3 regions of the Micromonospora sp. CA-240977 genome follow, and region 3 is predicted to be linked to each of the others. Evidence: riboswitches for the same ligand, from Rfam matches in the RefSeq annotation. Region 3 holds a riboswitch; each other region holds the start of a gene.
The links. Region 3 has a riboswitch for cyclic di-AMP ahead of ACQPWW_RS15540 (transglycosylase family protein). Riboswitches for the same ligand answer to the same signal wherever they lie in the genome.
Positions count from the first base shown of each region.

Region 1: another riboswitch for cyclic di-AMP. It lies ahead of ACQPWW_RS02805 (coiled-coil domain-containing protein); the one in region 3 lies ahead of ACQPWW_RS15540 (transglycosylase family protein).
Region 2: another riboswitch for cyclic di-AMP. It lies ahead of ACQPWW_RS00420 (NlpC/P60 family protein); the one in region 3 lies ahead of ACQPWW_RS15540 (transglycosylase family protein).

Region 1 covers NZ_CP192055.1:576,533-580,975, forward strand. The annotation lists gene ACQPWW_RS02795 (helix-turn-helix transcriptional regulator) at 1-104, opposite strand, end outside; gene ACQPWW_RS02800 (carbonic anhydrase) at 331-1,053, shown strand; gene ACQPWW_RS02805 (coiled-coil domain-containing protein) at 1,111-2,130, opposite strand; cyclic di-AMP (ydaO/yuaA leader) riboswitch at 2,135-2,265, opposite strand; gene ACQPWW_RS02810 (YibE/F family protein) at 2,432-3,805, opposite strand; gene ACQPWW_RS02815 (copper-translocating P-type ATPase) at 4,115-4,443, shown strand, end outside.
Region 2 covers NZ_CP192055.1:85,497-89,939, forward strand. The annotation lists gene ACQPWW_RS00415 (N-acetylmuramoyl-L-alanine amidase) at 1-1,441, opposite strand, end outside; cyclic di-AMP (ydaO/yuaA leader) riboswitch at 1,677-1,812, shown strand; gene ACQPWW_RS00420 (NlpC/P60 family protein) at 1,880-2,866, shown strand; gene dcd (dCTP deaminase) at 2,929-3,507, opposite strand; gene ACQPWW_RS00430 (pyridoxamine 5'-phosphate oxidase family protein) at 3,607-4,167, shown strand; tRNA gene ACQPWW_RS00435 (tRNA-Gly) at 4,334-4,407, shown strand.
Region 3 covers NZ_CP192055.1:3,404,153-3,408,595, reverse strand. The annotation lists gene dinB (DNA polymerase IV) at 1-1,131, shown strand, start outside; gene ACQPWW_RS15545 (hypothetical protein) at 1,256-1,624, shown strand; gene ACQPWW_RS15540 (transglycosylase family protein) at 1,751-2,434, opposite strand; cyclic di-AMP (ydaO/yuaA leader) riboswitch at 2,435-2,606, opposite strand; gene ACQPWW_RS15535 (nitrilase-related carbon-nitrogen hydrolase) at 2,706-4,160, opposite strand; gene ACQPWW_RS15530 (sensor histidine kinase) at 4,270-4,443, shown strand, end outside.

The sequences.
Region 1 (4,443 bases), 2.8 Mb from region 3:
CGAGCGGTGGGGTTGCGGGCGATGGCCAGCAACACGTGCCCGTGGTTGGTGAGGAACGTCCAGTTCCGCCCGCCGCCGGTGTCGCCCGTCGTCGTGCTCGCCATCGTGTGACCACCTCTCCGGACGTCCGCCCTGCCCCCGGGAGTCTCGCCCGTCCTGCGCCCGGTGCGTCACCCAGGGGCCGAATCGGAGTCAACATATGAAATCTAAATCACGCATACCTTGACGCACTTTACGGTGCGTGTGACGGTGGAGCCCGAGCCAGCGCCGCCGCCGGCCCGGCTGACAAGCCCTCTGACCAGGTCAGACGCGTGAAGACGAGGTGCGGGGATGAGTCGTCCTGGAACTCCCGGCGGGCAGCCGGGTCCGCAGCGGACCGGCGACCGGGCGGCCGCGGCCAGCGTGCCGGCCCAGGCGTACGCCGAGTTGACCGCCGGTAACCGGCGCTTCGTCAGCGGCGCTCCACGCCACCCCAACCAGGACGCCGGACACCGGGCCGCAGTGGCCGACGGGCAGCACCCGTTCGCGGTGATCGTCGGCTGCTCCGACTCCCGCCTGGCCGCCGAGATCATCTTTGACCGGGGGCTGGGTGACCTGTTCGTGGTCCGTACGGCCGGGCACACCACCGGTCCGGAGGTGCTCGGCAGCGTGGAGTACGCGGTGACCGTCCTCGGCACCCCGCTGGTGGTGGTGCTCGGCCACGACTCGTGCGGGGCGGTGCAGGCGGCGCGGGAGTCCTCCGCGACCGGCACCCCGCCTCCCGGGCACCTGGGGGCGGTGGTCGACGCCGTGCTGCCCAGTCTGCGCCGGGCCGAGGCCGAGGGTGTGGACGACATCGACGGCATCGTCGACATCCACATCGCACAGACCGTCGAGACGCTGCTCCGGCAGTCGCCAGTGCTGGCCGCCGAGGTGGCGCAGGGGCGGTGCGCGGTGGTGGGTGTGTCGTACCGGCTCGCCGCCGGAGTGGCGCGCCCGGTGGCCGCCGTGCCGGCCGGCTTCGCGACGCTCGACGTGCCGACCGGGTCGGCTGACCCGGCCGCCGCCGCCTGACACGACGAGGGCCGCTCCGCGCGACGCGGAACGGCCCTCGGCGGAAGACGCCGCGGATCAGAGCATCGACATGTGCACGTGGTCGGTGTGGTTCGACGGCCCGCTGTACGACTTCCAGCCGGTTGCCGGGAACCAGATCTGCCGGTTCCAGATCACGTAGTAGATGCCCAGCCGGTCGGCGTTGCGGATGAGGAACGCGGCGACGTTGTTGCCGTACGTCCGGGTGTCCTCGTTGTGCCAGGGTGAGAAGCCGCTCTTCTGTAGCGACCAGTCGCAGGCGCGGCCCTTCGGGTGCTCGTACGGTCCACCGTTGCGGTGACAGCCGACGAACCGGGTGAAGCCGGCCCTCCTGACCTCCTTGTACGCGTGCAGCGTGCGCGGCGTGACGCAGCCGGACGTGGTGGGGTCGTCCTCGCTGCAGGACTGCGCCTTCCAGTCGCCGTCGGCGGTGCGGCCCGGCCCGATCCGGGCGACCGGCGAGGTGGCGTCCACCAGACCGCCGGTGAAGCCCTTGCCGCCGACCAGGGCGAGCGCCTTGTCTGCCTCGCTCTTGCGCTTGGCCATCACGGCGGTCTGCTTCTGCTGTTCCCGGACCTCGGTGTCGAGGGCCAACTTGGCCTGCTCGGCACGGGCCTTCACGGTGTTGACCTCGGCGAGCTTGTTCTCGTTCACCATGTTGATTTCGTCGAGCATCGCGGCGCGCTGGACGAACGTGTCCGGAGCGTCGCTTTCGAGCAGCATCGCGAGCGCGCCGATCCGACCGGTGCGGTACGACTGGGCGGCGATCTGCCCGACCTGTGGCGCCAGCGCGTCCAGGTCGGCCTTGGCCCGGTCCACCTCCAGCGCCAACTCCAACTGCCGCTTCTTGGACTTGTCCAGTTTGGACTTGGCGGCGGAGTAGTCGCGGTTCACCTGCTCGATGACGTCGTTGAGCATCTTGGGCTCGTCGGCCTCCTCGTGCCCGGACGGTGTGGGGGTCGTCGGGGCGGCGTGGGCCGGGAGGGGCCCGGCGAGCACGGTCAGTGCGGCGATCACGGCCACCACGGGTGTCAACCAGCGGCGTAGGGGTGCCGTCACAATGTTCCCTTCCCTCGACCGCCGACCGGGTTAGCTGACGGGTTCGGGGCGGAAGTGGCCCCTACCGCTGACGCGGATTCACCCCACACACCTGGGTCCCCGGCTCGCCGGTTGGCGATTGGGCGGTGGCACCGCAGGCGCCGCTTCGCGCCTTCATCGGTAACCGGCAGCGAGGTTACCCGAGAGTCGACTGGGTGAGCTACGCCTGGATGCCGACCAAAAGTGTCATTTCGCCATAGCGGTGTGTGACCAGTGACGCGGTTCTCAGGGGGAAGACCCGATCTGGTCACGCTGAGGAGTGTCACCATGCCGTTTCCGTGCTCCTGTTCGACTCCGGCCACCCGTCGGTGGCGGTGGATGGGGGCCGGGTCCGCGTCTGGTCCGGCTCGTCGGGTCGCCCCGTCCGTGGTGCGTTGAGGGCGGCCAGTGCCTCCGCCCGGTCCGCCCGGGGGCGCGGCCGGGCGGCGGCGTCGCCCGGCGGCGTGGCTTCGGCGCGCCCGGCCGCGGTGACGATCGCGGCCAGCCCGGTGGTCAGTGGCACGGCGGCGATCAGCCCGAGGGTGGCGACCGCGCTGCGGACGATCTCCTGCGCGAGGAACTCGCTGGTGAGGATCTGCCCGATCGGCCGCGAGTCGGCGGTGAGCAGGAGCAACAGGGGCAGCGACGCGCCCGCGTACGCCAGCACGATGGTGTTGACGGTGGAGGCGATGTGCGCCCGGCCGACGCGGGTCGCCGCGCGGTACAGCTGCATGCGGGTCAGCCCGGGATTCGCGTTCGCCAGCTCGGTGACGGTGGCCGCCTGGGTGACAGTCACGTCGTCGAGCACCCCGAGCGAACCGATGATGATCCCGGCGAGCAGCAGGCCGTGCAGGTCCACGTCACCCTGGAACATCGACAGTGTCGTCGCGTCCTCGCTGCCGAAGCCGGTGAGGTGGGTTGCCGCCGTGGCGATGGTGGCGAGCACGCCGGTCAGCACCAGGCTGCCCAGGGTGCCGAGCACCGCGACCGAGGTCTGCGCGCTGACGCCGTGGGTCAGATAGAGCACCACGAACATGATCAGAGCGGCGCCGACCACCGCCACCAGGAGCGGTGATTTGCCGGCGCCGATGCCCGGCAGCACGAAGGTGAGCAGGATGGCGAAGCTGGCTGCCAACCCGGCGAGCGCGGCCAGCCCCCGCCATCGGCCGAACGCGACGATCGCGGCAGCGAAGATCACCGCCAGCCACACCATCGGGGTGCCGCGCTGGTGCTCGGCGATGTTCCAGTTGCTGATTGTGGGATCGGTCGGGTCGGTCAACTGGACCAGGATGACCTCGTCGCCGACGTCCACCCGGGGCGCACCGGGTCCGTCGGGCACCGGTGTCTGGACCTGCTGGCCGGTGGCGGGCCCGTCGTCCACCCGGACGTCGACGGTGCCGCACGGCCCGGCGCCGACCCTGGGTGTGCCCTCGGGGCTCGACGGCAGCGGCGGGCACGGCTCGGTCACCACCCGGGTCACCGTGCCGGCGTAGCGCGGCACGTCCGCTCCGCCGTCGGTCCGCGGTGCTCCTCCGCGCGGCCAGAGCAGCGCCGCGGCGAGCACTGTGGCGACGAAGAGGGGCACCACCGTCATGACGAGGATCCGTCGCACCCGGGGCGGGGCGGACGGAGCGGGACGGGCGTGGTCGGAACCCAAGTCGAGACTCCCAACGATCCGGTGCGGGATACGGGCCAGCGTGCCGGTCGGTTCAGCGATGCCGTGGAAACACGGCGGAACGCGCGATGGTTCGCTCACCGAGGACCGCCCGATCACGGACGGTCAGTGTCCAGCCCGGCCGGCCGGAGGCGACGCCACGTCGCGGCGACGCCGGTGCCCGACCGCGCAGCGGTAGCTGGAGGGCCATCGGGGAGATGCTAGCCAGCCTGTTCCGGGCTCGCAGGTCGGGACGGAGTGTCGAGCGCCGAACCGCCCGCGCGATGGTCACCGGGCGGGCATGTTGGAGCCATGCCCGCTCAGTCATCCGCCGACCCCGACCACCGGCGCCACGCCGCGCCCCCGCCGCACGACAGGCACGCCGGGCACGATCCGGAGATGTTCCGCCGTCGTTTCTGGGTCTGCCTGGTGCTGACCATCCCGGTGGTCCTGACCAGCCACCTCGTGTCGGATCAGCTGGGCCTGGACGACGGCGTCCCGGGCCGTACCTGGGTGGGGCCGGTGCTCGGCTCGGTGGTGTTCTGGTGGGGTGGCTGGCCGTTCCTGGTCGGTGCGGTCCGCGAGGTGCGGGACCGGACGCCGGGCATGATGCTGCTTGTCGCGATGGCGATCACTGTCGC
Region 2 (4,443 bases), 3.3 Mb from region 3:
CCGGAGCGGAGCGCAGCACCACCGCCGAGGAGCCGCGTGGCGCGCACGGCACACCGGCGGTGACGCAGCCGACGAACGCCGGCTGGTTGGTGGCGAAGTCCGGGTCGATCCGGACCAGACCGGTGGCCGGGGTGCCGGTGTCCAACCGGGGCGCGTGCAGCAGCTCGAAGTAGTGGGTCCAGTCCCAGTACGGGCCGGTGTCCCAGTGCATCCCACTGACGTTCGCGGCGATGGTGCCGGGCACGTTGTCGTGGCCGATGATGTGCTGGCGGTCCAGCGGGACGCCCAGCCGCAGCGCGAGGTGCCGGACCAGCTTCGCCGAGGTCCGGTACATCGCCTCGGTGTACCAGGTGCCCTGCGCCGCGAAGCCCTCGTGCTCCAGCCCGACCGCCTTGGCGTTGACGTACCAGTTGCCGGCGTGCCAGGCGACATCCTTGGTCCGGACGTGCTGGGCGACGTGCCCGTCCACCGAACGCAGCGTGTAGTGCCAGCTCACGTAGGTCGGGTCCTGGACGAGTTGCAGGGTGGTGGCCCAGCTTCCCTCGGTGTCGTGGATGACGATGTACTCGATCTTCTGCCGGGCCGGCCGGTCGGACAGGTCGTGGTTGCCGTAGTCCCCTTCGCCGAACGCCGCGTAGGGCGCCGGGATCCACTCGCAGGAGATGGTCCGGGGGCATTCCAGCCCGTCCGGGCGGGCGAGTCGGCGCAGACCCAGTCGGTCCAGCCAGGAGCGCTCCGGACGGATCGCGCGGGCCGGCAGCGTGATCCGCTGGCCGTCGTCGGTCACCCGCGACTCGCCGGCGCCGATGGTGGTGAAGACCTCGTCGGCGAAGGCCGCCGCGGCGTCGGCGCTGTCCGCGCCGGCGTAACGGGCCACCGCGCCGTACCAGGTGGCCGGGTCGGTGCCGGCGCCGACCGGCGCGCCCAACTCCCGCTGGTACGAGGCCAGCAGCGCCGCCCCGCCCCGGATGTTGACGTCCGCGTCGGTGCGCAGCGCGTCGGGGGCCGCGCCGGTCAGGGCGGCGGCGGCATCCACTGTCTGCAACGCGGCGGCGGGTGGCGCCGGGTCCTCGGCCGGCCGGGGCGCGGGTGCCAGCGCGGTACGGGAGTCGTCGCCGCGCGGGTCCTCGGTGCCGGTGTCGTGGTGGCCCCCCACGGGCAGCGCGGCCACGTGTCGGGCGTCGGTCAGGTGCATGGGTCCGTAACCGCCGCTGGTGCTGGGTGTGCCGGCGTTGCTGTCCCAGCGGGACTCCAGGTAGGAGACGCCGAGCAGCACGTCGGTCGGTACGCCGTACTCGGCCGCCGCGGCGGCGTACTGCTGCTGGCGGTCGGCGGCGGGTGCGGCGGCGGCGTAGGTGGGTGGTGGGACCGCGGTCGCGGCGGCGACCACGGCGACGGCGAGCAGTGCGCGCCGGCCGGCGAGCAGGGTTGGATGGTGCATCGAACCCCCTAGATTTTCGCGGGTGAAGATGAGGCCACCTTCGCGCCGGCCGGGAGCCCGCGTCAATACCTTTCCATGTGTCGACTCGTCGGGAAAGAAATCTTCACGTACGGTCGGTGACCCTCTCCGATCGGTACGGAGTGTCACGGCCGCACGGGTTGCGGAGTGGTAACAAGCGTCTCTACTCTGGTCATTCGTCGGCCCGATAGCAGCTCCACCCAGCCCGGGTGGTAACGGACCGACACCGCCGAGTCGTTTCCAAACGAACCGGGGACCCATGTCCCTCGGGGTGAATCCGCAGCCACTGCGGTAGGGCGCCGACTTCCCGCCCGAACCCGTCAGCTAACCCGGTAGGCGGTCAGGAAGAAGGAGTACGGAACCCCGGTGGCACTCCATGCCCCGCGGCCGTCGTCCGAGCGGTCGGCACCAGCCGGCCCGATGTCGATCGCGCCGCGCCCACGCTGGTCCCGCTTCACCACCGCGCTCGCCGCACTGGCCGGCGTCGCCGTCGTCCTGACCGGCAGCGCCACGGCGGCCCACGCCGACCCGTCCGTCGCCGAGATCGAGCGCCAGATCGACGCCGACTGGAACAAACTCGAACCGATCATCGAGCAGCACAACGCGACCCGGATCGACCTCGCCGCCAAGCGCAGGCAGGCCCAGGCGCTGGCCGCCCGGATCGCCCCGCTGGAGCGTCAGGTCGACGCCGCGATGGACAAGGTCAGCGCTCTGGCCGTGCGCGCCTACAAGGGCGAGACCGTGCTGACCGTCAACGCGGTGCTGGGCAGCCAGTCACCCAGCGAGGTGGTCGGCCAACTCGAGATACTCGACCGCTTCGCGCACAACCAGCAGCAGGACATCCGCGAGGTGGCCGACCTGCGCGACGAGCTGGCCAGCCAGAAGGCGCCGCTCGACGAGATGGTGGCCCAGCTGACCCGCACCGAGGCTCAGCTGGCGGCGAAGAAGAAGCAGATCAACGAGGAGATCGACAAGCTGCAGAAGCTGCGCCTCAAGGTGTACGGCAGCGGTGGCGGCGGTCCGTTGCGCCCGGCGCCCTGCCCCGGCAGCTACCCCGGCGGCGCCGCCGGCACGGCTGTCAAGTTCGCCTGCGCGCAGATCGGCAAGCCCTACGTCTGGGGTGCCGAGGGCCCGAACTCGTACGACTGCTCCGGGCTGATGCTGGCCGCCTGGGCGAAGGCCGGGGTGTCCCTGCCGCACAACGCCGCCGCGCAGAGCCGCGCCACCAAGAACGTCAGCAGGGCCGACCTACGCCCCGGCGACCTGGTCTTCTACTACAGCGACATCCACCACGTCGGCATGTACGTCGGCGGCGGCTGGGTGGTGCACGCCTCGCAGGCCGGTCAACCGATCAAGATGAAGAAGGTCGACGACGGCCCGATCCACAGCTACGGCCGTCCAGGCTGATCGAGAGAGCTGACCGAAGGGCCCGCCGCGACGAGTCGCGACGGGCCCTCGTCGTCACGGGGTCAGCGGGTGGGCCAGGTGCGCCAGTGCTGCCAGGCGCGGCTCGGTGTCGGCCCCCGCTGCCCCTGGTAGCGCGAGCCGTAGACCGCCGACCCGTACGGGTGCTCGGCCGGCGAGGAGAGCCGGAAGATGCAGAGCTGCCCGATCCTCATGCCCGGCCAGAGGGTGATCGGCAGGTTCGCCACGTTCGAGAGTTCCAGCGTGACGTGACCGGAGAAGCCGGGGTCGATGAAGCCGGCGGTGGAGTGCGTGAGCAGCCCGAGCCGGCCCAGTGAGCTCTTGCCCTCCAGTCGGCCGGCGAGCTGGTCGCCAAGCGAGATGACCTCGAGCGTCGAGGCGAGCACGAACTCCCCGGGGTGCAGCACGAACGGCTCCCCGTCGGGCACCTCGACCGCCGAGGTCAGGTCGTCCTGCTGCATCGCCGGGTCGATGTGGGTGTAGAGGTGATTGTTGAAGACCCGGAACAGTCGGTCCAGTCGCACGTCGATGCTGGAGGGTTGGACCAGGGTGGGCTCGAACGGCTCCAGGCCCAGCGTGCCGGCCTTGATCTCGGAGACCAGGTCGCGGTCGGAGAGCAGCATCGGACCACCATAGCCGCGCCGCCGAAAGTGCCCGGATTCGGTGCCGGTGACCAGCGCGTCGAGGTCGCTGCTCGTACATTTGTTCGATAGAATGCTGGCATGGCTTCCTGGTCCGAATTCGCCGCCGACGAGCCCCGACTCGCCGACGGGATCCGCGTTCTCCTCCAGCAGTACGGGCCGGGCTTCGGCTACCTGGCCACCGTCCGCGCCGACGGCGGGCCCCGCGTCCATCCGGTCTCCCCGGTGATCACCGACGAGGGTCTGTTCTGCTTCATCATCGACTCCCCGAAGCGCCGTGACCTCGAGCGCGACGGCCGCTACGCGCTGCACTCGTTCCCTCCGGAGGAGAGCGACGACGAGGCGTACGTGGCGGGGCGCGCCCGTCCGGTGACCGATCCGGCGCGAGTCGCCAGGTTGGCGCAGGGCGCTCGCGCGGAGCCGCTGGTCGACTGGCAACTGTTCGAGTTCACCGTCGACGTGGCGATGCTGACGCGCCGCGAGCAGCACACCGCTGGCATTCCGGGCCTCGCGCCGGCCCGGCCGGCCGTTCGGGTCTGGCTCGACCCACGGGCCCCGTCGGCGGCGGCTGCCGCGCCGGTCGCCGTACCGCAGACCCGCCCAACCCGCCGCAGCCGTGACGTCCAGTGCACGGCCGCCTGACCACGGCCCAGCGACCATCGGTGCCGGCTCTGTACTGACGGAGCCGGCACCGCTGGTGAGCCCTCGACCGCCGCTGGCACCGACCCGTCCCTGCCGGCGCGGACAGGTGGCGGGCGGGGGTGCCTGGGTGCACAGGCTCGGCGACTCGGGTACAGTGGTGCCGCTTGCGGGTGTAGTTCAATGGCAGAACATCAGCTTCCCAAGCTGACAGTGCGGGTTCGATTCCCGTCACCCGCTCCACGCACGGAAGCCCTGGTCAGGACCGATGGTCCCGCC
Region 3 (4,443 bases):
GAGCAGCGTGACGACCCGCGCCTGCGCGGGCGGCCGGTCATCGTCGGCGGGGGCGTGGTCCTCGCGGCCAGCTACGAGGCGAAGGCACGGGGCGTACGCAGCGCGATGGGTGGCCAACAGGCGCGCCGGCTGTGTCCGGAAGCGATAGTGGTGCCGCCCCGGATGTCGGCGTACACGGCGGCGAGCCGTGCGGTCTTCGAGATCTTCCGACAGACCACCCCGCTGGTCGAGGGGCTCTCCATCGACGAGGCGTTCCTGGACGTGGGTGGGCTCCGGCGGCTTGTCGGGTCGCCGGCCGAGATCGCCGAGCGGCTGCGCCGGGAGGTGTGGGCACGGGTCCACCTGCCGATCACGGTGGGGGTGGCCCGCACGAAGTTCCTGGCGAAGGTGGCCAGTGGGGTGGCGAAGCCGGACGGGCTGCTGGTTGTCGCACCGGACGCCGAGGTGGCGTTCCTGCACCCGCTGCCGGTCGAGCGGCTGTGGGGCGTCGGCCCGGTCACCTCGGCGACGTTGCGCAAGCACCGGATCCGTACCGTCGGCGAGGTGGCCCGGCTGGGCGAGGCCGCGTTGGTGTCCCTGCTCGGCTCGGGCGCCGGGCGGCACCTGCACGCGTTGGCGCACAACCGTGACCCCCGCCCGGTGCAGGTCGGCCGCCGTCGCGGTTCGATGGGCGCGCAGCACGCGCTCAGTCGTACCCCGCACGCCCCGGCGGAGTTGGATGCCATCCTCGCCGGGCTTGTCGACCGGGTCTCCCGGCGGATGCGGGCGTCCGGGCGGGCCGGGCGCACGGTGATGCTGCGACTACGTTTCGGCGACTACACCCGGGCGACCCGCTCGCACACGGTGGGCAAGGCGACCGCCGACACGACGCCGCTGCTCGCCGCCGCGCGGGCGCTGCTACGGGGCGCACTGACCGAGATAGATCGCCGTGGGGTGACCCTGATCGGCGTCTCGGTGGGCAATCTGGACGACAATCCGGTGCAACCGGAGCTGCCGTTCCACAGCGACCCGGGTGCGGAGCTGGATGCCGCGGTGGACGCGGTCCGGGATCGGTTCGGTTCGGCGGCGCTCACCCGTGCGGTGCTGCTCGGCCGGGACCCGGGCGTGGAGATGCCGCTGCTGCCGGATTGACCGATCCGCGTGCGGTGTCCCGGCGACCGCTGCGACCAGAGACACATCACAGCAGGTCGGCGGTTTAACCAGCGGCTGACGGGTGACCCTTGTGGGGTACAGCCTGAAAAGGGGGGGACCCGCAATGTCCGACGACACCAGCAACCGACCGAGCCGCAGCGCCGAGCGCCCGCACGACGTGACCGACCCTCTGCTGTGGCAGCTGGCGATCGACGTGCTCAGTGCCCACGAGCCGGACGACGAGGGCAACTGCCGCAACCTCCAGTGCGCCGGGCAGTCCTGGCCCTGTGCGGCCCGCGCCGGCGCCGAGCAGTCGATACGCCTGGCCCGCAGCACCCCCGCCCCGGTCGAGACGACCACCGACGGCGGCGACAGCGAGGAGGGCGGCACGGGTTGGTCCGGGGAGAGCAGCGCACCGGCTCCCCGGTGGGGCTGGAACGCCGGTCCGGTCACGTCGCACCGAGGGCCGAAGGCGTCCGCGTCCGCGGCGTGACGGCCTTCCCCGGGGGTAGGAGCGCGTGGGCTGATCGGCATCACACGCACGAACGCTCGGCCGGTGATCCGGCCGAGCGTTCGCGTGTCACCCGTCAGAGGCTGAGCCGCTGCGTCGGGAAGACGATCAGAGGCTGAGCCGCTGACCCGGGAAGATCAGGCCCGGGTCGGCCCCGATCAGCTGCCGGTTGTGCTCGTACAGCGCCTGCCAACCGCCGGTCACCCGGTGGCCGTCAGCGATCTCCGACAGGGTGTCCCCCGGCTTGACCAGGTACGTCTGGCCGCCGGTGGTCGGCGCGGTGCGTTCGTGGCTGCGGGTCGCCGGCTGCTCTCGCCGCGAGGGCCGCTCCTGCTGTTCGGTGGGCTTCGCGGTGGACTTCGCAGTGGGCTTCTGCGTGGACTTCGTCGACGGCTTCGCAGTGGACTTCGTCGACGGCTTCGTGGCGGAGCCGCCCTTCTTGCCGCAGGTCGGCCAGGCGCCGATGCCCTGCCCGTCGAGCACCTTCTCGGCGATCGCGATCTGCTCGCCGCGGCTGGCCAGGTCGGCGCGGGCGGCGTACTTCTTGCCGCCGTAACCGGCCCAGGTGCTCTGGGAGAACTGCAGTCCGCCGTAGTAGCCGTTGCCGGTGTTGATCTTCCAGTTGCCGCCGGACTCGCACGTGGCGATCGCGTCCCAGTTGACCGCGGCCTGCGCCGGGGCGGCCGGCCCGAAGAGGGCGACGGCGCCCGTGACCGCACCGACGGCCAGGGTGCCGACGGCGAGGCGGCGGGTGGTGACCCGTCGATGACGGGGGGTGTAGACAGACGTCATGTGAGCTTCCTCCACGCCGGCGAGGTGAGCTGTCGGGTTCGGGCCGAGGAGCCCGGCCGCACGGTGGCGGCTTCACCCCGAGGTGACATGCACCGAGGAACGTGTGGGTCCCCCGCTCCTGCCCGGTGACTGGGTTCCGACGACCGGGGGCAGGATTTGGCGTTGCCGGCCGTGGTGTCCGCGTTGGCGAACCCGACCGACGTTAGGCACGGTCGGTGACGATCGCCCAACCCCTGTGAACTTCTTCACCCAGGCACGCTGGAGGGTTCGCTCAGCGGTTGCGGGCCTGGTCACTCTGTGCAGTGACCACGATGGACCGTTTGCGATCAGCTGTCCTCCTGGAGCCAGACGCCGACCCCCCGACGGCGACGACCAACAAGACCAGGGACAACAACGGAAACCAATCTCCCGTACGCGAGTAGACAGTGCCCCAGCCCGTCGTCGGAGCGGCAGTGACAAGCAGCTCCGCGTCTGCGCCGGTGGCCTCACCGAGCAGCCTGCCGCCGCCGTCGCTGACCGTCAGCCGGCCGAGCCAGGCGGCGCGGACCACGGTGATCCCGTTCTCCACACCCCGGACCACTGCGATGCGACCGTGCAGCCAACCGTCGGAGGTGAAGTCCAGCGCGGGCACGAGCAGCACCGAGGCGCCCTCCGCCCGATACCGCCGGACCAGGCCGGGATAGTCGAGGTCCTTGCAGATGGCGACGCCGAACCGCCCGCCCACGATCACGTCGTCGTCGCCCGGCGTCAGCCACTCCTCCAGGCCCGGGACCAGATGCTGTTTCTGGTACGTCGTGACGCTGCCGTCCGGGTCCAGCACCAGCGCGACGTTGCTCGCCGTGCCGGCCCGCCACAACACCGCGCCGACGACGACCTGGGCCCCGGCCTGCCGCAGCGCGTCCACGAGCACGGGCAGCGTCGTGTCGGTCACGGCGAACACCTTCTCCGGCAGCACGACGATCCGTGCCCCACGGGCGGTCAGGTTCGCCACCCGTACGCCGTAGCGGGCGAGCAGGTCCCGGCCGGACGGTTCGTCGATCGGGAGCCCGTCCGTGGGCTGCCGCAGGGCGACCAGGCCGACGGTCAGCGGCTCGGCCGGGTCGGGTGAACGGCTCAGTGACCAGGCCGACCACCCGCCGGCGCCGAGCAGGAGGGCGAGCAGGCAGGCGAGGGCGGGGCGGTCGAGCCGGCCGGTGCGGGTCGGCAGTGCGCTGCCGAGCAGGGCGGCGAGGGCGATCGGGACGGCGAGCAGCACGTAGGTGACGCCCCAGACGCCGGTGAGCGCGGTCAGCTGGATGACCGGCCGGACGTCGGCCTGCGTGTACGCGAGACTCCACCACGCCCCCTGCGGGAACAGGTGCGACGCCGCGTACTCGCCGAGCACCCACAGTGCCGGCACGGTGAGGACGGCGCGCACTGTTCGCCCCCGCAACAGCAGGGCGCGGGCGAGCAGGACCGTCCCGGCCGCCAGGCCGAGTCCGAGGCCGAGCACGCCGGCGACCGCGGGGACCGGAAGGTGCAGGGTGCCGAGGTAGTACCCGACCACGCCGAGCTGCCCGATCGACCAGGCGAGGACCGTCGCGCCGAGCGCGGTCCTCTGGCGTACCCGCACGGCGGCGAGGATCAGCGGGATCGGGGCGAGCCAGGTCAGCGCGGCAACGGGGTGCAGCCCGGTGCCGCCGAGCCAGAGCAGGCCACTGAGGAGCGCGGCGACGATCGTCATCATGCGCCAATCGTGTGGCGAGGGTGGCCGGGGCGGATCGCCGTACGGGGTGGAGGTGTTCTGGTCCTGTGGAGGGAGGCGGGGAGGAGCCGGGCCGGACGATACTGCCGTCGTGAAGCGGTACGTCAATCTCGCCGTCACTGTGGCCGCCGTCGCCGCGACAGTGCTGCCCGCAGTGGCCGGCGGGCCAGGTGCGTGGTGGGTGCTGCCGCTCGCCGTCGCGTCGTCGGTCCCGGTGCTGTGGCGGGACCGGGCGCTGGTGCCGGTCGCCGTCGTCGTGGGGGTC